Linked DNA regions of Streptosporangium becharense. The protein of the gene in region 1 interacts with the protein of each later gene in a pairwise test. Links are inferred from orthologs where the notes say so. Each region holds a gene or a part of one and is shown in the gene's direction. Other genes may lie near its edges. The genes, in order: ligA and leuS.

Region 1 (11,617 bases):
TTGCTGCATCCCGCACGTTCGGCGACGGCCGTCAGGGTGAGCGCCGCGGAGCCCTGGTCGCACAGCAGGTCCTCTGCTGCGTCCAGCAACTCCTCGCGTCTCATGCCGATTACTGTACCGTCCGGACGGTACAGTCGTCAACCGGGGGTGAGGCGCCCCCAAGGCGCGGATACCCTAAAGAGGCCGAAAAAAGAGCTGGGGAGGGGAGTGCGGCCGTGAAGTCCGCCTATCTCGATCACGCGGCGACCACGCCGATGCTTCCCGAGGCCATCGAGGCGATGACAGCTCAACTCGGCCGGGTCGGCAACGCGTCCTCGCTGCACGCGGCCGGCCGCCGTACCCGCCAGGTGGTGGAGGAGGCGCGCGAGACCATCGCCACCGCGCTCGGTGCCCGGCCGAGCGAGGTGGTCTTCACCTCCGGCGGCACCGAGGCCGACAACCTCGCCGTCAAGGGCCTGTACTGGGCCCGCCGTGCCCGAGGCGCCACCCGTATCCTGACCAGCGCGGTCGAGCACCACGCCGCTCTCGACCCGGCGCACTGGCTGGCCGACCACCAGGAGGCCGTCGTCGAGCTGCTCCCGGTCGACGAACTGGGGCGGGTGCACCCGCGGACCCTCCGCGAGGCCGTCGAACGCGATCCGGACGGCGTCGCGCTGGTCAGCGTCATGTGGGCCAACAACGAGGTCGGCACCGTTCAGCCGGTCCGGGAGCTGGCGGCCATCGCCCGCGAGCACGGCATCCCGTTCCACAGCGACGCGGTCCAGGCCGTCGGCCAGCTCCCCGTCACCTTCGCCGACTCGGGGGTCGACGCGCTGACGATCTCCGGCCACAAGATCGGCGGCCCGATGGGGGTCGGCGCGCTCCTGCTGGCCCGGGGCGTCGACCCGGTGCCGGTGCTGCACGGCGGCGGCCAGGAGCGCGACGTGCGCTCCGGCACCCTCGACGCCCCCGCCGTCGCCGGCTTCGCCGTGGCGGTGCAGGCCGCGGTGGCCCGGCAGGCCGAGACCGCGGCCCGGCTGACCGGGCTCCGCGACGACCTGATCCGCAGGGTCCGCCAGGCGGTGCCCGACGTGATCCTCAACGGTGATCCGGCCGACCGGCTGCCGGGCAACGCGCACTTCTCCTTCCCCGGCTGCGAGGGCGACGCCCTGCTCATGCTCCTGGACGCCAAGGGCGTGGAGTGCTCGACCGGTTCGGCCTGCTCCGCGGGGGTGGCCCAACCCTCCCACGTCCTGCTCGCCATGGGCGCCGACGCGGTCCGGGCACGCGGCTCGCTGCGCTTCACCCTCGGCCACACCTCCACCGAGGAGGACGTCGACCGGCTCGCCGACGTCATCGGCCATGTCGTGGAGCGGGCCCGCCGCGCCGGGCTCACCTGACCCCACCGTCGAATACCGCCGAATCCCGTCGAATCCCGCCGAATACCGCCGCGCCGGGAGGCGCGGCGTTCAGCACAGGGAAGCGGCGGCGTCCGGGCCGCGGAAGTCATGGTCCTCAGGTCCTGGAAGACACGGCGGCGTCCTGGCCGTGGAAGACACGGCCCGGACACGGCCCTCAGGCCCCGGAAGGCGCGGCGGCGTTCAGGAGGGACGCGGCGTCTCTCAGGACAGGAAGGGGGCGACGGCGGCCCAGCCGGGGTCGGCGGCCACGTCGACCCGGGGCCGCCCCTCCTTCCAGCCCGCGACGAGCTTCTCGGCGTGGACGGCCGCCCTGCCCTCCGGGTCGGCGTAGACGTGCAGCACCCGCCGGCCCTCGGCGCTCAGGTGCGCGGCGAGGACGCCGCCGCCGTCCGGGCCGCCGATCCGCCCGGCCAGCCGCTCCTCGAAGTCGCGCAACGCCTCCAGCGAGGGGCCGGTGGGCAGGCCCTCGGCGTCGTGGTGCGCGTACGGGAGGGTGATGGCGATGTGCTGGTCGAACACCGGGTAGTCCACCGGACGCAACGGGTGACGGGCGGCGGCGACCAGGCGGGCGCCACCCGCGGTCTCACCCTCCAGCAGCGCCCACTGGTCGTCCCCGTAGCCGGAGGCGAGGTCGGCGACCACCCCGGGCAGGTGCACGGCGGGCACGGCGTCCATCGGCTCGATCGCGACGGCCGAGACGTCGCCCACCCAGCGGGCCACCTCGTCCTCGCCGAGCAGCCGGTCGAGGGCGAGCAGCGCGGCCTCGACACGGGTCTCCTCCGGAAGGAGAGTGAAGATCGGGTGGTAGGCGACCACGTCCACGCGCGGGTTGCCGCGCGGGACGCGCAACCCCAGCGTGAGCTCGCCGAGCGTGAACCCGTAGCCGTCCACGTCGACCGTCAGCGTCGTGGCCCGCGGATCGGCCCGCCGCGACGGGTGGAACTCCCAGAGCCGGTCGGCGGGCGGCGCGGCGGCGGCCCAGCGGTGCGCGACGGCGCGCAGCTCCGGATCACCCGCGCAGGTGACCACGAGGGCGTGGTCGGCCCGCAGCCCCGGGGTGATCTCCCACACCAGCGAGGGGTGGACCGCCGTCACCGCGGGGCCGATCAGCTCGGCCTGCCGCCCGGTCTCGCCGGCGGTCACCGCGGCGTCCAGCTCCGGCCGCGCCTCGGCCCACCACGCCCAGAAACGTTCGATCGCGGGGGCGGGGTCGGCGGGAGATTCGCTCTTGCGCCCGAACAGTCGCATGGCCCCGGATTCTCGCAGCCCGACGAGGCGCCCGCGAACGCGGGTACGCTCAGAGGTGTTATGAGTCTTCGTGTGCTTGCCGCCATGTCCGGCGGCGTCGACTCCGCCGTGGCGGCGGCCCGTGCCGCCGAGGCGGGTCACGACGTCACCGGCGTCCACCTGGCCCTCTCCGCCAACCCCCAGTCCTACCGGACCGGCGCCCGCGGGTGCTGCACGCTCGAAGACTCGCGTGACGCCCGCAGGGCCGCCGACGTCATCGGCATCCCCTTCTACGTCTGGGACATGGCCGAGCGGTTCCACCACGACGTCGTCGAGGACTTCGTCAACGAGTACGCCGCCGGACGCACCCCCAACCCGTGCCTGCGCTGCAACGAGAAGATCAAGTTCGAGGCGGTGCTCGACCGGGCCCTCGCCCTCGGCTTCGACGCGGTCGTCACCGGGCACCACGCGCGCCTCGTCGACGGCGTGCTCCGCCGCAGTCCCGACGAGGGCAAGGACCAGTCCTACGTCCTCGGCGTGCTCACCAGGCAGCAGCTCGGGCACGCCATGTTCCCGCTGGGCGACTCCACCAAGGCGCAGGTCCGCGAGGAGGCCGCCCGGCGCGGGCTGATGGTCGCCGACAAGCCCGACAGCCACGACATCTGTTTCATCGCCGACGGCGACACCCGCGGCTTCCTGGCCGACCGCCTCGGTGCGACCCCCGGCCCGATCGTCGACGAGTCGGGCGAGGTCGTCGGCGCCCACGAGGGTGCCTACGGCTTCACCGTCGGCCAGCGCAAGGGCCTGCGGATCGACCGTCCCGCCGCCGACGGCCGCCCGCGTTACGTGCTGTCCATCGAGCCGGTCTCCAACACGGTCACCGTCGGCCCGCGCACGTCCTTGCAGGTCGACACCATCGTCGCGACCCGGCCGGTGTGGAACGGCCCGGTGGGCGAGCCGCGCGGGCCGCTGGCGTGCACGGTGCAGCTGCGTGCCCACGGAGAGGTGTACGACTGCCACGCGCAGGTCTCCGGCGACGAGCTCCACATCGAGCTGGGCACCCCCGCGACGGGGGTCGCCCCCGGTCAGGCGGCCGTGCTGTACCTCGGCGACACCGTGATCGGCTCCGCCACGATCACCAAGGCCGCCTGACCCCGTTCCCGGGCCGCGGCGCACGGGGTCCGTGGCACCGGGTTCTCCGGGCCGGGAGCCCGGGGCCGGTGCCCCGGGGCCGCAGAGGGGCTCAGGGGAGGGTCACCGACTCGCCGGGCGCGAGGCGGCGCATCTCCGCCTTCTGCTTGCCGGCCTCCATCTCCAGCCACCTGTCGACCAGGCCGAGCCCGATGTCGTTGAGCAGCCCGTCGTGGGTGGAGAACGCACGGGCGGGGCGGATCTCGCGGAGATACTCGATCATCTCGTACGCCTTCAGCCACGGCGCGTTGGTCGGCACCAGGAGCGTGGGCACCTCGACCCCCGGCGGGGTGAGCGCGTCACCCGGGTAGAAGACCTCCTCGTCCACCAGGAAGCCGACGTTGCTCACGATCGGCATGTCCGGGTGGTTCGGGGCGTGCCACTCGCCGACGGTCCGTACCGCGAAGCCGGCGGTCTCGAAGGAGTCGCCGTCGCGCACCACCCGAATCGTGGCCGGGACGTCCGGCAGGGTGGCCGCGACGCTCTCGTTGGTCCAGATCTCCAGCGCCGGGTCGGCCTCGGCCGCGCGGCGCAGCCGGTCGGCCTCCACGTGGTCGAAGTGCTCGTGGGTGATGAGAACGGCCCGGGCCCCGTCCAGCGCGGACTCCTCGCTGAAGGAGCCGGGGTCGATCACCAGGACGGAGTCGCCCTTCTCCAGGCGTACACAGGCGTGTCCGAATTTCGTGAGTTTCACCGTCCCAGGCTATTTCCCGTCGCCGCGGCGGCCGGGGACGGGTGGCGCTCCGGAATGCGGCCGGTGCGTTCCCCGTCCCGTGACGGGTTCCCGTGCCGGGGGACGGGCACCGGGAACCGGAGGGCTCGCCGGGGCCCGGGACGGGGCCGGGTGGTCCTAAGCTGTCCTCCGGACATGGGGGCGGGGGCGGGCCGTCGGCGCGACGGCGACCGCCCGCGTCCCGACACGCGGAACCAGGAGCAGGCATGAGCGGCAGGTACCCATGGGGTGAGGCGACCTCGACCGGCGTCGGGTCGCACCCGGGAGAAGACCACGCGGAGGCGATCAGGGTCGTCCTGGGGGAGTCGCCCCGGCTGCCGTACCTGCCGGAGCTGCCGGCCCGCGGCGTCGGCGCCGACATGGCCGGACGCACCGCGTCGCTCCTGCTGGACCTGCCCGTGGAGGTCCAGCCGTCCGGGTGGCGGTTCACCGACCGGCCGGGGCGTGACCTCAAGCGCGCCCGCGACCACCTCAGGCGGGATCTCGACGCGCTGGAGGAGGCCGCCCAGGGTTACGAGGGCCCCTTCAAGGTGCAGGTGTGCGGGCCGTGGACGCTCGCCGGGATGATCGAGCTCAGGCACGGCGACAAGACCCTCGCCGACCCGGGGGCGGTGCGCGACCTGGTGGAGTCGCTGGCCGAGGGGGTCGCCGCGCACGTCACCGAGGTGCGCCGCAGGCTGCCGGGCGTCTCGGAGATCGTGCTCCAGGTCGACGAGCCCGGCCTGCCCGGGGTGCTCGCCGGCACGGTGCCCACCGCCTCCGGGTTCGGCCGGCTGTCCGCCGTCGACGCCCAGCTCGCCGCCGAACGGCTGGGGGCGGTGTTCCCCGGGGGCGTGTTCCCGGTGGTGCACTGCTGCGCTCCGGGCGTCCCCTTCGGCGTCCTGCGCAGGGCGGGCGCCGCGGGGATCTCGCTGGACGCCTCCCTGCTGCGGCGGCGGGACGAGGACACGATCGGCGAGGCCGTCGAGGCCGGCACGGCGCTGCTGATGGGGGTCGTGCCCGGCGTGGACGCCCGGCTGCCCGACGTCGGCGTGATCGCCGCTCCCGCCGTCGAGCTCTGGCGCCGCCTCGGTCTCCGCGCCGCCACCCTGGCGGCGCAGGTGGTCCTCACCCCCGCGTGCGGCCTGGCCGGGGCCTCGCCCGCCTACGCCAGGGCGGCCCTGGCCGCCTGCGGCAAGGCCGCCCGCGTGCTGCGGGAGGATCCCGGCGAGTGACGTCGCGGGGGCTCTCCCGTCTCCGGATGAGGCCGGGCAACATTGTCGGTGACCGGCGATAACGTTGCCCTGTTCTTCGAGGGAAAAAGGGGGAGAGCCAGGCGATGAGCGCTGAGGTCGAGGGTGTGCCGGTGGTGGCGCTGGAGCGGCACGCGGAGCTGACCGAGCTGGTCGACGAGGCCAACTGGCGCTACTACGTGCTCGACTCGCCCACCGCGAGCGACGCGCAGTACGACGCGTGGATGCGTGAGCTGCGCGAGCTGGAGGAGGCGAACCCGACCCTCCGCACGCCCGACTCGCCCACCCAGAAGGTCGGCGCGCCGATCTCCAGCGAGTTCGCCCCGGTGGCGCACCTGCAGCGCATGGAGAGCCTCGACAACGCCTTCGACACCGACGACCTGGCCTCCTGGCAGGCGCGGGCCGAGCGGCTGGCCGAGCGCGACCCCGCCCCTTACCTGTGCGAGCTGAAGATCGACGGCCTGGCCGTCTCGCTGGTCTACGAGAAGGGCCGGCTGGTGCGGGGCGCGACCCGCGGCGACGGCCGGGTCGGCGACGACGTGACGGCCAACGTGCGCACGATCGCCAACGTGCCGCACCGCCTGACCGGTGACGACGTGCCCGATCTGGTGGAGGTCCGCGGCGAGGTCTACATCCCGGTCGAGGAGTTCAGGAAGCTCAACGAGCAGCTGGTCGGGGCGGGCAAGGCGCCGTTCGCCAACCCGCGCAACTCGGCCGCCGGCTCGCTCCGGCAGAAGGACCCGCGGATCACCGCGCAGCGCCCGCTGCGCATGATCGTCCACGGGGTCGGCAGGTGGGAGGGCAGCGCCGAGCCCCGTGCCCAGTCGGAGATCTACGACCGGCTCAGGGGGCTGGGCCTGCCCGTCAGCGACCTGTACCGCGTCGTCGACGACCTCGACGGCATCAACGCCTTCATCGAGTTCTACCGCGAGCACCGCCACGACCCCCCCTACGAGATCGACGGGGTCGTGGTCAAGGTCGACCGCATCGAGCTCCAGCGCAACCTGGGCTCCACCAGCCGCGCGCCGCGCTGGGCGATCGCCTACAAATACCCCCCGGAGGAGGTCAACACCAAGCTCCTCGACATCCAGGTGGGGGTCGGCCGCACCGGCCGCGTGACGCCGTACGGCGTCATGGAGCCCATCGTGGTGGCCGGGTCGACGGTCGAGCGCGCCACGCTGCACAACGCCTCCGAGGTCGCCCGCAAGGGCGTGCTGATCGGCGACACCGTGGTGCTGCGCAAGGCGGGTGACGTCATCCCCGAGATCGTCGGGCCGGTGGCCGACCTGCGCGACGGCACCGAGCGGCCGTTCGTGATGCCCACCCGCTGCCCCGAGTGCGACACCGAGCTGGCCTACGAGAAGGAGGGCGACGCCGACCTGCGCTGCCCCAACACCAGGGCGTGCCCGGCCCAGCTCCGTGAGCGCATCTACTTCGCGGCGGGGCGAAGGGCGTTCGACGTCGAGGGCCTGGGATACGTGGCGGCCACCGCGCTGACCCAGCCGCTGCCGCCGCAGGAGCCTCCGGTCCGCACCGAGGCCGACCTGTTCGACCTGACGATCGACCGGCTGCTGCCGATCAGGTCGGTGGTGCGCGACCTCGACACCGGCCTGCCCAAGACCGACCCGGAGACCGGCGAGCCCAGGGTCGTCACCTTCTTCGCCAACCAGAGCGGCGAGCCGAGCAAGAACGCGGAGAAGATGCTGGAGGAGCTGGAGAAGGCCAAGAGCCAGCCGGTCTGGCGGGTGCTGGTGGCGCTGTCCATCCGGCACGTCGGCCCCCCCACGGCCCAGGCCGTCGCCGCCGAGTTCCGTTCGATCCCCGCGATCGCGAACGCCTCGGAGGAGGAGCTGGCCGCCGTCGAGGGCGTCGGCCCGCGGGTGGCCGCGGCGATCCGCGACTGGTTCGAGGTCGACTGGCACCGGGAGATCATCCGCCGGTGGGAGGCCGCGGGCGTCCGGATGGTCGACGACCCGCCGGCCGAGCAGCTCCCGCAGACCCTCGCAGGCCTGACCTTCGTGGTGACCGGCACCCTGGCGGGGTTCACCCGCGACGAGGCCGGTGCCGCGCTGGCGAGCCGGGGCGGCAAGGTCTCCGGCTCGGTGTCGAAGAAGACCTCGTTCGTGGTGGTGGGAGAGAACGCCGGGTCCAAGTTCGACAAGGCGGTCAAGCTCGGGGTGCCGATCCTCGACGAGGAGGGCCTGCGGGTGCTGTTGGCGGAGGGGCCCGAGGCTGCGGCCGAGGTCACCGTCAAGCCTGAAGAGTAGCGATCCGCCGGGGGAGGGGCCCGGGGGCACGGTCAAGCCCGAGGAGTGGCGATCGGCCGGGGCCCACGGTGGCGGCCGAGGTCAGGGCCGTGCCCCGAGGAGCCGCGACCGGTTCCGCGCGCCGCCCCGCCATGGCGGGCCGCAAATCAGTCGTGACGGAACGTGCGCAACCGGTTTCGCGAAGTGGCTCGTAGGCCGTACTCTCCCATAGTGAACTAATGGGGGTTTTGTTACTCATGGCCGACCCAACCGACACCCGCGACACCGGACCGCGCGTCGGATCGCCCCTGTGGGCGTATCTCACCGCCGTCACCACGATCGGGTTCACGGTGCTCGTCGTGTCCCAGCTGCGCATCGGCGCGGTCGAGGCCACCGAGCTCGTCCGCAGCCCGCTGTTCTGGATACTCGCCGTCCTGATCGTGCTGGGCGAGTTGCGGCCGGTGCTGCTGTCGTCGTCCACGACGGTCGGCGGCACGTACCCGTCGACCATGTTCACCTTCGCCGCGCTGCTCCACTACGGGCTGCCGGTCGCCGTCCTGCTTCAGGCGGCCGCCATGCTGGTCAACGCGGCGGTCACCCGCAGGGCCTGGCACCGCCTGATGTTCAACATCGCGCAGGTGACCCTGGCGAACGCCGCCGCGGGGGTCGTCGTCGGCCTGTCCGGTGTCCGGCCCGCCTCCGCGGGCTGGGTGCCGACCGGCTCCGATCTGCCGGTGATCGGGCTGGCCGGGCTGGCGTACTTCACGGTCCGGGCGTTGCTGGTCTCCGGCGCGGTGTCGCTGCACGAACGCAGGTCGATCCACCGGGTGATCAAGACCACGATCGGCCACCAGAGTCTCGTCTACGCGGGGCTGCTCGGCCTGGCTCCGCTGGTCGTCGTGGTGATGAACCACTCGCCCGCGCTCGTGCCGCTGTTCGTGGCGCCGCTGCTGGCGGTCTACTTCACCGCCACCATGTCGGTCCGCCGCGACCACCAGGCGATGCACGACGGGCTGACCGGGTTGCCCAACCGCAAGATGCTCGTGGTCCGCACCGAGGAGGCGCTCGCCGAGACCCGGGAGGGTGAGCGGGTCGGGCTGTTCCTGCTCGACCTCGACCGGTTCAAGGAGATCAACGACACCCTCGGGCACCCGGTGGGCGACCGGCTGCTGCAGATGGTGGCCCACCGCCTCACCCACAGCGTGCGGCCGGGTGACGTGGTGGCGCGGCTCGGCGGCGACGAGTTCGCCGTGCTGCTCCCCTCGGTCAGGAACGCCGCGGCGGCCCGGGAGGTGGCCGCCCGCCTGCGCGTCGCGATCACCGAGCCGGTCCGCCTGGAGGGGATGAGCTTCGACCTGGACGCCTCGTTCGGCATCGCGCTCTACCCCGACCACGCACCCGACTTCGAGATGCTCCTGCAGCGCTCCGACGTGGCGATGTACCTGGCGAAGGAGGGCCGCACCGGGGTCGAGATGTACGCGGCGGACAAGGACCGCAACAGCCCCGAACGGCTCAGCCTCCTGGGGGATCTGCGCAAGGCCATCGACTGCTCCGAACTGCGGCTGCACTACCAGCCCAAACTCGACCTGGCCGTGGGCCAGGTGCGCGGGGTGGAGGCGCTGCTGCGCTGGAGCCACCCGGAGCGGGGGATGATCTCCCCGGCGGAGTTCGTGCCGATGGCCGAGCAGTCGTACCTGATGCGTCACCTCACCAAGTACGTCATCGACACCGCCCTGGAGCAGGCGGCCCAGTGGTGGCACACCGGCCTGCACGAGCAGATCTCCGTCAACGTCTCGGCCCGTGACCTGCTCGACTCGGCGCTGTACGACCAGCTCCGGGCGGGGCTGGCGCGCTACCGGCTGCCGCCCAAGGCGATCCAGCTGGAGGTGACCGAGCGCATCCTGATGACCGACCAGGCGTACACCGCCGACGCCATCCGGGCCCTGGCCTCGCTGGGCGTGCCGCTCGCGCTGGACGACTTCGGCACCGGCTACTCCTCGCTGGTCCGCCTGCAACGCCTGCCGGTCGCCGAGGTCAAGATCGATGCCTCGTTCGTCCGCCGGATCGGCGAGTCCAAGGACGACGAGCGCATCGTCCGCTCGATCGTCGACCTGGTCCGCTCCCTGGGGCTGCGCTCGGTCGCCGAGGGCGTCGAGTCGGCCGAGGTCGCCACCCACCTGGCCGCCATGGGGTGTGACCTGGGCCAGGGCTGGCTGTTCGCCGAGCCGATGTCCGCCGCCGACGCCACCGCCTGGCTCCGCAAGCACCGTTCCGCGGCCAAGGGCGACTTCGGGGTCCTCCGCCCCGCCGAGGTCCTCGACGCGCAGACGGCCTGAGCGGCACCCCCGGGCCGGAGCCCCGGGGGTACCCCAGGTCGGCGTCCCGGAGTGGCACCGGCCGTCGTACGGGTCCGCCCCGGGCCGTCCTCATCCTGACCGGGTGATCTCTCCGCGGGAGCCTCCCCAGCTCCAGCCCCGGATCAGGTCTTCGGGGCCGTACGCGGCGGCGAGCCCGGAGCAGGAGACCTCGCTGCGCGATACCGCGATGAGCGGGGTCGGCTCGTCCGTCATCGCGGCCCGGTGCCTGGCCAGCGCGGAGAGGTCACGGTCGTCGAATGCCGCGTCGTCGAGCCACTTGATCGACCCCAGGAAGCACAGCCTTCGGGCGATCGGCCCTCGATCTGCGCCTACGATGTCGATCTCCACGTCGTTGCTCCTGGTCCAATACGAGCCGATCGCAGGCGCCTCGGTGAGTTTTCCGTCCGGAAGCAGCCGGGCCAGTGATTCGCGTACCAGGGGTTCGACGGCCTGTCCCCGCCAACTGCTCCACTGCGAGACGATCCGCCGCAGGGTGAGGTCTCCCCGGCGGCGCTCCACCTCCGGCATGTGGGGGCCGAGGAAACGGAGCCAGAAACGCAGGTAGGGGTCGGTCACCCGGTACCTGCGCTCCTTCGAGGGACGGGTGGACAGCGGCAGCTCACCGGTCACGATCCCCTTCGAGATCAGCAGGTCGGCGGCCCTGGACAGGGTGCTGTGCGAGATCCCGCCGGCGCTGCGGGCGATGTTGGTGAACGTGCGCTCGCCGCTGCCGATCGCCCGCAGCACCTCGCCCGCCTGGGTCGTGGCGGGGAACTCGGCGGCGAGGGACCGTTCCGCGGACACCAGGAGGGCCGACACCGGATTGGCCAACGCGCCACGCAGGTACTCCCAGAGGGAGGCCCCGCGCGGCCACTCGCCGCAGACGAGGGGGAGTCCCCCGGTGACGAGGGCCGCGTCGAACGCGTCAGCGGCCGTGAGCCGCAGCATTTGCCGGATCTCGTACGGGTTGAGCGGTCCGACGACCATCTCGGTGCCGCGCTGGTGGAAGGGGCGCTCGTAGCTGTTCAGCGCCTCCATCATGGACAGGTCGGATCCGATGAGGACGAGCAGGACCGGCTTGCGGCTCAAGAACCGGTCCCAGGCGCGCTGGAGCAGCCCTTCGAAGGCGTCGACCCGGTCCATGAGGTAGGGAACCTCGTCGATCACCACGATGGAGGGGCGGTCGCCGGGAAGGGCGTCCGCCAGCAGCTGCAGGGCTCCGTTCCAGGTG
Region 2 (11,777 bases), 830 kb from region 1 along the record:
ACTACCGCGCCATGCTCGGCACGGTGGCACCCACCGGCCACCATGCCGCCGGACGGCCCGCGGCCGGCCGGGACGTGCCGATCCTCTATCTGCACGGGGTGCGTGACGGCTGCCTGGGGGTGGAGCAGGTCGACGGGGCGGTGAGTTTCCTCCCACCCGGCTCCCGGATGGAACATGTTCTACAAGCCGGGCACTTCCTCCACCTGGAGCGACCCCGCGAGGTCAACAATCTCGTTCTGGGCTGGTTGGCCTGAGCGTCATGTGGCAGGATCTGCAAAACAGAATGCCATTCTAGTGGAGGCTGATGTGTCGGTTTCGCTCGCGGACATCAACCTGTCGGACATCGCCTTCTGGGAGCGGCCGATGGCCGAGCGCGAGGCGGCCTTCGCGGTGCTCCGTGCCCAGCCGGGTCCGGTCCTGTTCTCCGAGCCCGAGATCCCCTTCGCGCCTCCCGGTCGCGGCTACTACGCCCTGGTGCGGCACGCCGACATCATCGAGGCCAGCCGCCACCCCGAGATCTTCTCCTCCGGGCGTGGGTCGACGTCCATCCAGGACCTCGGACCCGAGTTCAACGAGTACTTCGGTTCGATGATCAATATGGACGACCCGCGGCACGCGCGCCTCCGCCGGATCGTCTCCCGGGCGTTCACCCCAAAGATGATCAAGCAGTTCGAGGCCGACGTCGAGGCCGCCGCCGTGCGGATCGTCGACGACCTGATCGCCACCGGGCCGGGCTGTGACTTCGTGACCGAGGTGGCCGCCAAGCTGCCCCTGAAGATCATCTGCGACATGATGGGCATCCCGCAGCGCGACTACCAGAAGGTCTTCGACGCCACCAGCATCATCCTCTCGGGCGGCGACCCGGAGTTCATCACCGACGTCTCCCGCGCCGCCGAACTGCTCCTCGGCGCGGGACAGACGCTCCAGGAACTCGTCGTCGCCCTGGCCGAGGAGGGCGGCGACAACCTCACCACCGCCCTGACCAGCGCCAACATCGACGGTGAGAAGCTGACGATGCAGGAGCTCGGCTCGTTCTTCATCCTGCTGGTGGTGGCGGGCAACGAGACCACCCGCAACGCCATCTCCCACGGCCTGCACCTGTTCACCGAGAACCCCGGCCAGCGCGCACTGCTGCGGGAGGATCTCGACGGACGCATGCCCGGCGCGGTCGAGGAGATCGTCCGGCTGGCCTCGCCCGTGGCCTGGATGCGCCGCAGCCTCACCCGCGACCACGAGATGAACGGCCACCTCTACCGCGAGGGCGACAAGGTGCTGCTCTTCTACTGGGCCGCCAACCGCGACGAGGCGGTCTTCACCGACCCGTACCGCTTCGACATCACGCGCACGGAGGGGCCGCACGTGGGATTCGGCGGCCCGGGCCCGCACTTCTGCCTAGGCGCTCACCTGGCTCGCCGGGAGATCACCGTGATGTTCCGCGAGCTGTTCACCCGCCTGCCGGAGATCCGTTCCGTCGGTGAGCCCGACCGCCTGCGGTCCAGCTTCATCAACGGCATCAAGCACATGGGCTGCACGTTCTGACTCACTGGCCCTGCACCTTGATCGACTTGAACACGGTGTTCACGTCGGGCAGCAGCTCCTTCTTGCTGTCCGGAACCGACATGTAGACGATCGCCGGAACGTCGGCACCGGTGCTCACCGCCGCCACCACCATGGTCGTCTTGGTGTCACCCGAGGTGATCTCGTACGCCGCCAGCTGACCCGGCATGCCGTTCACCGACAGGGTCTGCTGCGCGGTCTTGCGGGCGCTGTTGTCCTCCGGGAAGAACTTCTTACGGCCGGTGGAGGCCACCGCGTTGATGACCGGCGCGAGGTTCTTCGGCGAGGTGTACTTGCTCTTCAACCGCGGCGACAGCGGACCCGACATGATCTGGGCGAACTGGGCCTTGCCCGTCGAGTCGGTACCCGCCGGCAGGTACTGGCGGGTCGTGAAGCCGTAGCTGGTGGGCACCGTCGGACGCTGATCCTGCCGCCAGGGAGCGCCGAGCTTGGCCAGCGTGATCCCCGCCGGCTGGTCGGTGAGCGTACCGGCCACCGGGGACGCCTTACCGCTGAACCGCGGCAGGCGGCCGACGGCGGCGGGCTTGGTGGTCTTCTTCGCGGTCGCCGAGGGCTTGGGGGAGTCCGCGACGATCTCCTCGTCGGAGGCCAGGGGCCCGGCCAGGAACGCCCAGACCGTCGCACCGACCAGTGCGATGACCACGGACCCGGCCAGCGCGAAGATCCATACGGGCCTGCCCCGGCCCTCGAGCTCGCCTTCCGCCAGACCCTCGTAGCTCTCGCCGAAGACCGTGTCCCACAGCTCCTGCTGACGCTCCGGGGGAGGCGTCTTCGGGCCGCTGATCTGACCCGCGGTCACGAACGGCTTGCTCGGGTCGGAGGGGTCGCGGCTCAGGTGATGCCCGGGCTGGTCGGGACGGCCGAACTGTCCCGGCTGCCCGCGGTGGTCGGGCTGGCCGGTGCCGTCCGGCCGGCCGAACTGCCCGGGGTGACCGAACTGTCCGGGCTGACCCGGCTGCCCGGAATGCGTGGGGTGGCCGTGCGTGGGATGCGGACCGGTGCCGCCGGGCCGGCCCGGAGACTCCTGGGGCGCCGGGGCGGGCGCGGCCTGCGCGGCGCTGGCCGCGGCCATGGCCCACATGGCGGGGTTGTCCGGTACGCCGTAGCTGAGGCGTACGGTCTGCTCGGCCGCCCCGCCGTTGGCGAGTCCGCCGTGACCGGTGCCGCCGGTTACGCCGTTGCCGTTCCCGGCGCCGAAGGCGTCACCGTTCCCGGAGCCGCCGGACCTGCCGGGTTCGTTGTGCGCGCCGGGGCCGCCGTACTCGCCGCGGCCGTTCTGCTCGGCGCCGCCGAAGGACGCCCCGCCGGGGTCGGCGGGGGCGTCGATCGACGCGCTCGCCCACGCAGGCGGAGAGAACATCCGGTCCTGTGTTCCGGCGGTGCCGGTGCCGTACGCGGAGCCGTCCGCTGACGCCGCAGGCGGCCAGGAGCCGTTGCCCGCGGGCGGCCACACGGCGCTCTCCGCGGGCGAAGCCGACGGCCGGGAGCCGCTTTCCGGGTGTCCTGCGGCCCGGCCGGGATCGCTCTGCGGCGCCCCGAAACCCTGCCCGTGTCCGTCGTTGCGCGGGCCGGAGGTGTTCTGCCACACGTCGCCCTGGGATCCCGAGGTGTTCTGCCAGGTGTCGTTGCGCGGGGTGGAGGCGTTCTGCCACACATCGCTCTGCGCACCCGAGGTGTTCTGCCAGGTGTCGCCCTGCGCACCCGACGAGTTCTGCCACACGTCGCCCTGAGGTGCCGTGGCCTGTGCCCAGCCGCCGGGGGAGGTGCTCCCGTGCCCGCCGTTCCGGGGGTCTGAGGCGTTCTGCCGGGTGCCGTCCTGCGCCGGGGTGGGCTGGGGCCAGCCGTTACCGCCGGGGGAGGCGTTCTGCCGGGCACCGTTCTCGGCGTCCTCCTGGGGGCGGGGGAGCCGCGGGCCGGTGCCCAGCGGGTCGTTCGCCCAGGAGGGCACCGGCTCAGCTGCCTCCGGCCATGCCGGAGGCGGGTGGGGCTGGCTGGACTGCTCCGAGGCCATGCTTTCCTTACCTCCCGCGCGGTTGCCCGAATTATGAGTATTGGGCATGGTCTCACGTGAGACGGGGGGGTTCGCAGGGAAACCGGAGAACGCACCCCTGAACTGGAGCCCGGTGGGATCGGTCGGCGGGTCCTGCAAGGGGAGACCGACCTCCAACGGATCCGGGCCCTGCCCCGGCTCGACTGAATGTGCCACGGTGAAAAGAGTAGACGGGAAGGACAAACGAGGTCACAACAGGCACGTAGCCATCGGATCTCATCCATCTCGGTATGGATACGAGCCCCATTCTGCTGACCCTGGACCCGCCTGTCCCTCGTTTCGCATGATCGCACATGTTTTCCCAGCCCATGAATACGCCTTGCGGGCTGCGATAGGCTTGGACTATGCGTGCCGCGACCCTGCTTACCGGGCCGCATCGGCTTTCCCGTCTCTGAGCGCCCGGCCGATGCGGCTGCCCTCCGCGTGAGCGGGGGGTTTTTCATTGGGCCGGACGGGTCAGATCATCCGCGCAGACGTAGACCGAGGGAAGATTCAGTGAGCGACAGAGCCGACACGGCGAGCGACGAGCAGCACTACGACCCGCAGGCGCTGCAGGTCAAGTGGCAGCGGCGGTGGGAGGAGATCGACCCCTTCCGGGCCTCCGACGACCCCGCCGACACGCGTGAGAAGCGCTACGTGCTCGACATGTTCCCCTACCCCTCCGGGGACCTGCACATGGGCCACGCCGAGGCGTTCGGCATCGGCGACGTCGTCTCGCGTTACTGGCGCCAGCGGGGCTACAACGTCCTGCACCCCATCGGCTGGGACTCCTTCGGTCTGCCCGCGGAGAACGCCGCGATCAAGCGTAACGCGCACCCCGCCGAGTGGACGTACGCCAACATCGAGACCCAGGCCGCCTCCTTCAAGCGGTACGGGGTCTCCTTCGACTGGTCGACCCGCCTGCACACCAGCGACACCGGTTACTACCGCTGGACCCAGTGGCTGTTCCTGCGCTTCTTCGAGCGCGGCCTGGCCTACCGCAAGGGCGGCCTGGTCAACTGGTGCCCCAACGACCAGACCGTGCTGGCCAACGAGCAGGTCGTCGGCGGCAGGTGCGAGCGCTGCGGCGCCGAGGTCGTCCGCCGTGAGTTGACCCAGTGGTACTTCAAGATCACTGAATACGCGGACCGGCTGCTGGACGACATGGCGCAGCTGGAGGAGACCTGGCCGGAGCGCGTGCTGGCCATGCAGCGCAACTGGATCGGCCGCTCCGAGGGCGCCGACGTCGACTTCGTGATCGAGGGCCGCGACGAGCCGGTCACCGTCTACACCACCCGCCCCGACACCCTGTACGGCGCCACCTTCTTCGTGGTCGCCCCGGACGCGCCGCTGGCCGAGGAGATCGTCGCAGAGGAGCAGCGCGCCGCGTTCGAGGCGTACCGCGCGGAGGTGGCGAAGCTGTCCGACATCGACCGCCTGTCCACCGAGAAGAAGAAGACCGGTGTCTTCCTGGGCCGCTACGCCGTCAACCCGGTCAACGGTGAGCGGATGCCGGTCTGGGCGGCCGACTACGTGCTGTCCGACTACGGCCACGGCGCCATCATGGCCGTGCCCGCGCACGACCAGCGCGACCTCGACTTCGCCCGCGCCTTCGACCTGCCGGTGCGGGTCGTGGTGCACACCGGCCTGGCCGACCCCGGCGAGACCGGCGTGGCCACCCCCGGCGACGGCGCGCTGGTCAACTCCGGCCCCCTGGACGGCCTGAGCAAGGCCGACGCGATCCGGAAGATCATCGAGGTGCTGGGCGAGCGCGGCACCGGCAAGGCGGCGGTCAACTTCCGCCTGCGCGACTGGCTGCTGTCCCGCCAGCGCTTCTGGGGTTGCCCCATCCCGATCATCCACTGTCTCGACTGCGGAGAGGTCCCCGTCCCGGACGACCAGCTGCCCGTCACCCTGCCCGACCTGCGCGGCGAGGCCCTGTCTCCCAAGGGCGTCTCCCCGCTGGCCTCGGCCGGGGAGTGGGTCAACGTCTCCTGTCCCAAGTGCGGCGGCTCCGCGCAGCGTGACACCGACACCATGGACACCTTCGTCGACTCGTCGTGGTATTTCCTGCGTTACGTCGACCCCGACTACTCCGACGGCCCGTTCGACGTGGAGAAGCTCCGCCAGTGGGGCCCGGTCGACCAGTATGTCGGCGGCGTCGAGCACGCGGTGCTGCACCTGCTGTACTCACGGTTCTTCACCAAGGTCCTGCACGACATGGGGATGGTCGACTTCACCGAGCCCTTCACCCGCCTGCTGAACCAGGGGCAGGTGATCAACCAGGGCAAGGCGATGTCGAAGTCGCTGGGCAACGGCGTCGACCTGGGCCAGCAGATCGACGCCTACGGTGTCGACGCCGTCCGGCTGACGATGGTGTTCGCCGGCCCGCCGGAGGACGACATCGACTGGGCGGACCTGTCGCCGGCCGCCTCGCAGAAGTTCCTGGCCCGAGCGTTCCGCGTCATGGCCGAGGCCGGTGCCGCCTCCGCGCCGGGAGCCGACTTCGCCGGCGGCGACCCGGAGCTGCGCAAGATCGTCCACCGGACCGTCGACGAGGTCACCAAGCTGGTCGACTCCTACCGCTTCAATGTCGCGGTGGCCCGCATGATGGAGCTGACGAGTGCGGCCCGCCGGGCGATCGACTCCGGGCCCGGCGCCGCCGACCCGGCGGTCCGGGAGGCCGCCGAGGCGCTGGCGGTCATGCTGTCGCTGGTCGCGCCGTACACGGCGGAGGAAGGATGGGAGCGGCTGGGGCACCCCGCCTCGGTCGCCGGGGCCGGCTGGCCGGTCGCCGACCCGGCCCTGCTGGTTCAGGAGTCCCTCATCTGCGTCGTCCAGGTCGCGGGCAAGGTGCGCGACCGGCTGGAGGTCTCCCCGGAGATCTCGGACGCCGACCTGGAGGCGCTGGCGCTGGCCTCGGAGAAGGTCAAGGCGTTCCTGTCCGGCACGCCGCGCAAGGTCATCGTCCGCGCGCCGAAGCTGGTCAACATCGTTCCGTAGCGGTCTCCCGGGGCGTCCCTCCACGGGAGCCCCGGGGACGGCCCGCCGGGAGCGTGCGGGTCCACCGGGAGCCGTCCCGGACCGCGAGGGGCATGGGCGCCCGGCACGGCACGCGGAGAGCGGCGCTCGGAGAGCGACGTGCGCGAAGAGGCGTGCGGGGAACGATGTGCGGGAAGCGGTGACGCAAAAAGGAGCGGGTCCCCCGGTGGTGGGGATCCGCTCCTGAAGCGCGGCGTCTCAGAGTTTGCGCAGCACCGCCACGACCTTGCCGAGGACGGTGGCCTCGTCACCCGGGATCGGGTCGTAGTTGGGGTTGTGCGGGACCAGCCAGACATGGCCGTCCTTGCGCTTGAAGGTCTTGACCGTGGCCTCGCCGTCGATCATCGCCGCGACCACGTCGCCGTTGTCGGCCACCGGCTGCTGGCGCACGACCACCCAGTCTCCGTCGGCGATGGCCGCTTCGATCATCGAGTCACCGCTCACCTGGAGCAGGAAGAGAGTGCCCTCGCCCACGAGCTGCTTGGGCAGGGCGAACACGTCCTCGATGCTCTCCTCGGCGAGGATGGGCCCACCGGCGGCGATCCGGCCCACCAGCGGGACGTACGCGGCGGTCGGGCGGCTGACCGGCGTCTCGTCCTCGTTGTTGGAGTCGGGGTCGACCCACAGCACGGGCTCGCCGGGAAGGCGGACCTCCAGCGCGCGCGGGCGGTGCGGGTCGCGCCGCAGGTAGCCCTTGCGCTGCAACGCCGTCAGCTGGTGCGACACGCTGGAGGTGCTGGTGAGCTGGACCGCCTCACCGATCTCGCGCATGGACGGCGGGTAGCCCCGCTGCTGCACGGAGTCGCGGATCACCTCAAGGATCTTCCGCTGCCTGGGGGTGAGGCCGAGGGAGTCACGCCTGCGAACCGCCAGGTCGTCGGCGGCCGAACCGTTCTCGTTGCGTTCGCTCATACGAACTCCTCGCCTCCCGGTCTGTATCTGATGCGTCGCACGCAGCGACCGTATCGCGGTCGAAGATCATACTCAAACAGATGTTCGAATGTCCTCGAAATCGGCGACGTCGTGGTGTACAACATCGTACGGGAGTTCGATCGACATCGTGTTCGATTCACCGATCTTTCTTCGACATGTGTTCGGCCAGGTCGAGGGGATGGGGGGCCATCGTGAAGCCGACCGCGACACCACGGCGATCCAGGGCCGCGGCAGGAGTGCGTAACGGGTGGCGTCCCGGTGAGGCGCCACGACCTCAGGGGGTGCCGTCCCCGCCGGAGGTGCCGCATCTCCGGCTGGTCCCGCCGCCGAGGCCGGAGGTACGCCGGCCCGCATCTCCGGCTCGCAGGGCCCCGGGGGGTGCGCGCCGAGCCACCGGGCCCGGCGAATCCGCCGAATCCGCTGGCGCCACCAAGGCCTCCAGGGCCGCCAAGGTCGCCGGGACGGCCGGGGTTGTCAAGATCGCCGGGGTCCGGTCGCCTTCCGTGCCGAGCCGCGGGGCTTCCGGGTCCGCGCGGGGCTCCTCGGGCGGCGCCGAGGCGCGTCCGGGCCGGGGCGGACGCAACCCGCGGCCGTCACGTGGCGCGGGCCGCGGGCCGCTCCCTCCCGGGCGGCGTCCCGCGCCGGAGCGCACGCGGGGCTCTGTTCGCGGCCCCGTTCGCGGCTCCGCCCGTCCGCCGCTCCGGTTGACCCGCCGGGGGAAGGCCACCGTGGCGGCGGTGGTCGTGCTGCTCGCCTTCGGAATCCTCTGGCTCTGCGTGCGATCGACCGGCTCCATGTGGCCAATCGGCTCCGTGTGACCGACCGGCTCCTGTGCGAGCGTCCGGCTTCGTGTGGCCGGCCGGTTCCGTGCGTGACGGCTCCGCGTGGCCGGTCGGCTCTGTGTGAACGGCCCCATGTCGATCGGCGCCGTCCGGGCCGGCGGAGCGGTTCTTCCCGGGGTGCCGTCCGCGGGCGGTCGTGAAAGTCTCTAGGATCCCAGGAGTCTCCGCGATCCCAGGGGTCGCCCGTCCCGGGCTCGGGTGTGAGGGGCCCGTCGCCGTGTCGGTGCTGTGCCGTCGCGGTGCCGGTGTCCCGGGCGGTCGCCCGGTGTGTGTCCGAGGGCGTCCCGCTCCGCCGGGCGTTCCGCGAGGCGCGGACGGGGCCTGACTCCCGGAGGTGTCCCCTGGATGCCGGGTGGCCCCCGGGGCGGCCCGTCGCGGGGGGTGTCCGGAGTCTTGCCGGGCGGGCCGCACGTCCGTCTCATGAGGCCCGCGGGAACGCCTCCGCAGGCGCCGGGCGTGCCCACGGACCCGCGGAGCATTCTGGGAGAAGGGTTCCCGGAAGGGCGTCCGGAGGCCCGCCGGGAGGCGGCCGGGGGTGTCGGAGGCGGGTGGGCGAGGTGCTCATGGGGCTTCGGGCGACATCGGAGACGGCCGCGACGTGAGATGCGCGGGCGACACGCCGGGGCGCCTGTGCTGATCAGCCACTTCGCGTGGCGGGGCCCGGCCAACTTGCGTTCATGGTCGCGCACTTCTACGGTTGGACCACAACATCTAGTGGCTTAATCAAGGCACTGCACCACAAATTGTGTTTCTATTACCGCATCTCGACTATTCGGGGGGCGCGCGCGAGCGTCCCGGCGCGCATGCTGTGGGGCAGGGGAGACGAGTGAGCCGCTCGGCAGGTCAAGGAGGCGGCGCGCGTGCATTGTCCGTTCTGTCGTCATCCGGATACACGGGTCATCGACAGCCGGTCCACTGATGACGGTGGCGCCATCCGGCGTCGACGCACGTGCCCGGAGTGCGGACGCAGGTTCACCACACAGGAGACCGTCCTGCTCATGGTGAGCAAGCGCAGCGGCGTGACTGAGCCGTTCTCCCGGGAGAAGGTGATCGCGGGCGTCCGGCGGGCCTGCCAGGGCCGGCCGGTGGGTGAGGACTCCCTGGCCCAGCTGGGCCAGCGGGTCGAGGAGAGCATCCGGGCGACCGGGTGCGCGGAGATCCCCGCCCACGAGGTCGGGCTGGCGATCCTGGGCCCGCTCCGCGAACTGGACGAGGTGGCCTACCTGCGCTTCGCCTCCGTCTACCGGGGGTTCGAGACCCTGGCCGACTTCGAGGCGGAGATCAAGCAGCTCCGTGCGGAGCGCTCCGAAAAGCAGGACTGAATGCAAACCCCGGGCGCCGGGGGTGAAGCGGCGCGTTGATGTGGTCCGATTCGAGGGTTCTACGGGGCCCCGGGAGGGGGAAGTCATGACGGAGACCGTCAGTGGCGCAGTTTCACGTGGCGGCAAGCGGGTGCGCAAGGGCTTGAAGATGAAGCGCATCTTCACCACGCCGGGTGTGCATCCCTACGACCAGGTGTCATGGGAGCGCCGTGACGTCGTCATGACCAACTGGCGCGACGGTTCGATCAACTTCGAGCAGCGCGGGGTCGAGTTCCCCGAGTCGTGGTCGGTCAACGCCGCCAACATCGTGACGACGAAGTACTTCCGCGGCGCGGTCGGCACCCCACAGCGCGAGTGGAGTCTCAAGCAGCTCGTCGACCGCGTCGTGGGCGTCTACACGCGCACCGCGGTCGAGGAGGGTTACTTCGCGACCGACGAGGACGCCGAGATCTTCGACCACGAGCTCAAGCACGCCCTGGTCAACCAGGTCTTCAGCTTCAACTCGCCGGTCTGGTTCAACGTCGGCACCGCCTCGCCGCAACAGGTCAGCGCCTGCTTCATCCTGTCGGTCGACGACACGATGGAGTCCATCCTCGACTGGTACAAGGAAGAGGGTGTGATCTTCAAGGGGGGGTCGGGTTCCGGCGTCAACCTCTCCCGGATCCGCTCCTCCAAGGAACTGCTCTCCAGCGGTGGCACGGCCAGCGGCCCGGTCTCCTTCATGCGCGGGGCCGACGCCTCGGCGGGCACGATCAAGTCGGGCGGCGCCACCCGTCGCGCCGCCAAGATGGTCGTCCTGGACGTCGACCACCCCGACATCGAGGAGTTCATCGAGACCAAGGCGCGCGAGGAGGACAAGGTCCGCGCTCTCCGTGACGCCGGGTTCGACATGGACCTGGGCGGCAAGGACATCGTCTCCGTCCAGTACCAGAACGCCAACAACTCCGTGCGCGTCTCCGACGAGTTCATGCGCGCAGTGGAGCAGGGCGGAGACTTCGGTCTGCGTGCCCGCCTCACCGGTGAGATCCTCGAGAAGGTCGACGCCAAGGGCCTGTTCCGCAAGATGGCCAAGGCCGCCTGGGAGTGCGCCGACCCCGGCGTCCAGTACGACGACACGATCAACGACTGGCACACCAGCCCGGAGACCGGCCGCATCACCGCCAGCAACCCCTGCTCGGAGTACATGCACCTGGACAACTCCTCGTGCAACCTGGCGAGCATCAACCTGCTGAAGTTCCTCAGGGACGACGACTCCTTCGACGTCGAGAGCTTCGTGAAGATCACAGAGCTGATCATCACCGCGATGGACGTCTCCATCACCTTCGCCGACTTCCCGACCGAGAAGATCGACCAGACCACCCGGGCCTACCGCCAGCTCGGCATCGGCTACGCCAACCTGGGTGCGCTGCTCATGGCCACCGGCCACGCCTACGACTCCGACGGCGGCCGTGCCATCGCCGGCGCCATCACCTCGCTGATGACCGGCGCCTCCTACCGGCGCAGCGCCGAGCTCGCCGCGGTCGTCGGGCCGTACGAGGGGTACGCCCGCAACGCCGAGGCCCACAAGCGGGTCATGCGCAAGCACAGCGACGCCAACGACGTCCTGCCCACCTTCGAGGCGATGGACGAGTCCATCCACCGTGAGGCCACCAAGCAGTGGGCCGAGTGCCTGCGGCTCGGCGAGCGGAACGGCTACCGCAACGCGCAGGCCTCGCTGCTCGCCCCGACCGGCACCATCGGCCTGATGATGGACTGCGACACCACCGGCATCGAGCCCGACCTCGCCCTGGTCAAGTTCAAGAAGCTCGTCGGCGGCGGCTCCATGCAGATCGTCAACCAGACGATCCCGCGTGCCCTGCGCCGCCTCGGGTACCAGGAGGAGCAGGTCGAGGCGATCGTCGAGTACATCGCCGAGCACGGCCACGTCGTCGACGCCCCCGGCCTGCGGGCCGAGCACTACGAGGTGTTCGACTGCGCCATGGGTGAGCGCGCGATCGCACCCATGGGCCACGTCCGCATGATGGCGGCGGT

The links.
Region 2: the proteins of ligA (region 1) and leuS interact in binary tests that used the Escherichia coli proteins (3 or more experiments, as listed by UniProt). The link is inferred for Streptosporangium becharense from one-to-one orthologs.

The regions. Positions count from the first base shown.
Region 1 is NZ_JACHMP010000001.1:5,060,843-5,072,459, forward strand. Bases 5,479-8,459 are described here. They hold ligA (NAD-dependent DNA ligase LigA), read left to right. Parts: upstream 5,479-5,869; coding sequence 5,870-8,050; downstream 8,051-8,459. Other genes in these bases: F4562_RS22265 (methionine synthase), read left to right, coding at 5,479-5,765; F4562_RS22275 (putative bifunctional diguanylate cyclase/phosphodiesterase), read left to right, coding at 8,287-8,459. In the rest of the region: F4562_RS22240 (TetR/AcrR family transcriptional regulator), read right to left, coding at 1-104; F4562_RS22245 (cysteine desulfurase family protein), read left to right, coding at 216-1,379; F4562_RS22250 (DUF695 domain-containing protein), read right to left, coding at 1,602-2,648; tRNA 2-thiouridine(34) synthase MnmA, read left to right, coding at 2,709-3,779; F4562_RS22260 (MBL fold metallo-hydrolase), read right to left, coding at 3,871-4,512; more of F4562_RS22265, read left to right, coding at 4,758-5,478; more of F4562_RS22275, read left to right, coding at 8,460-10,365; F4562_RS22280 (ATP-binding protein), read right to left, coding at 10,456-11,617. UniProt on the Escherichia coli protein: DNA ligase that catalyzes the formation of phosphodiester linkages between 5'-phosphoryl and 3'-hydroxyl groups in double-stranded DNA using NAD as a coenzyme and as the energy source for the reaction.
Region 2 is NZ_JACHMP010000001.1:5,893,788-5,905,564, forward strand. Bases 3,726-6,866 are described here. They hold leuS (leucine--tRNA ligase), read left to right. Parts: upstream 3,726-4,123; coding sequence 4,124-6,610; downstream 6,611-6,866. Other genes in these bases: lexA (transcriptional repressor LexA), read right to left, coding at 6,848-6,866. In the rest of the region: F4562_RS25935 (alpha/beta fold hydrolase), read left to right, coding at 1-254; F4562_RS25940 (cytochrome P450), read left to right, coding at 364-1,539; F4562_RS25945 (hypothetical protein), read right to left, coding at 1,541-3,589; more of lexA, read right to left, coding at 6,867-7,561; transcriptional regulator NrdR, read left to right, coding at 9,285-9,746; F4562_RS25965 (vitamin B12-dependent ribonucleotide reductase), read left to right, coding at 9,832-11,777.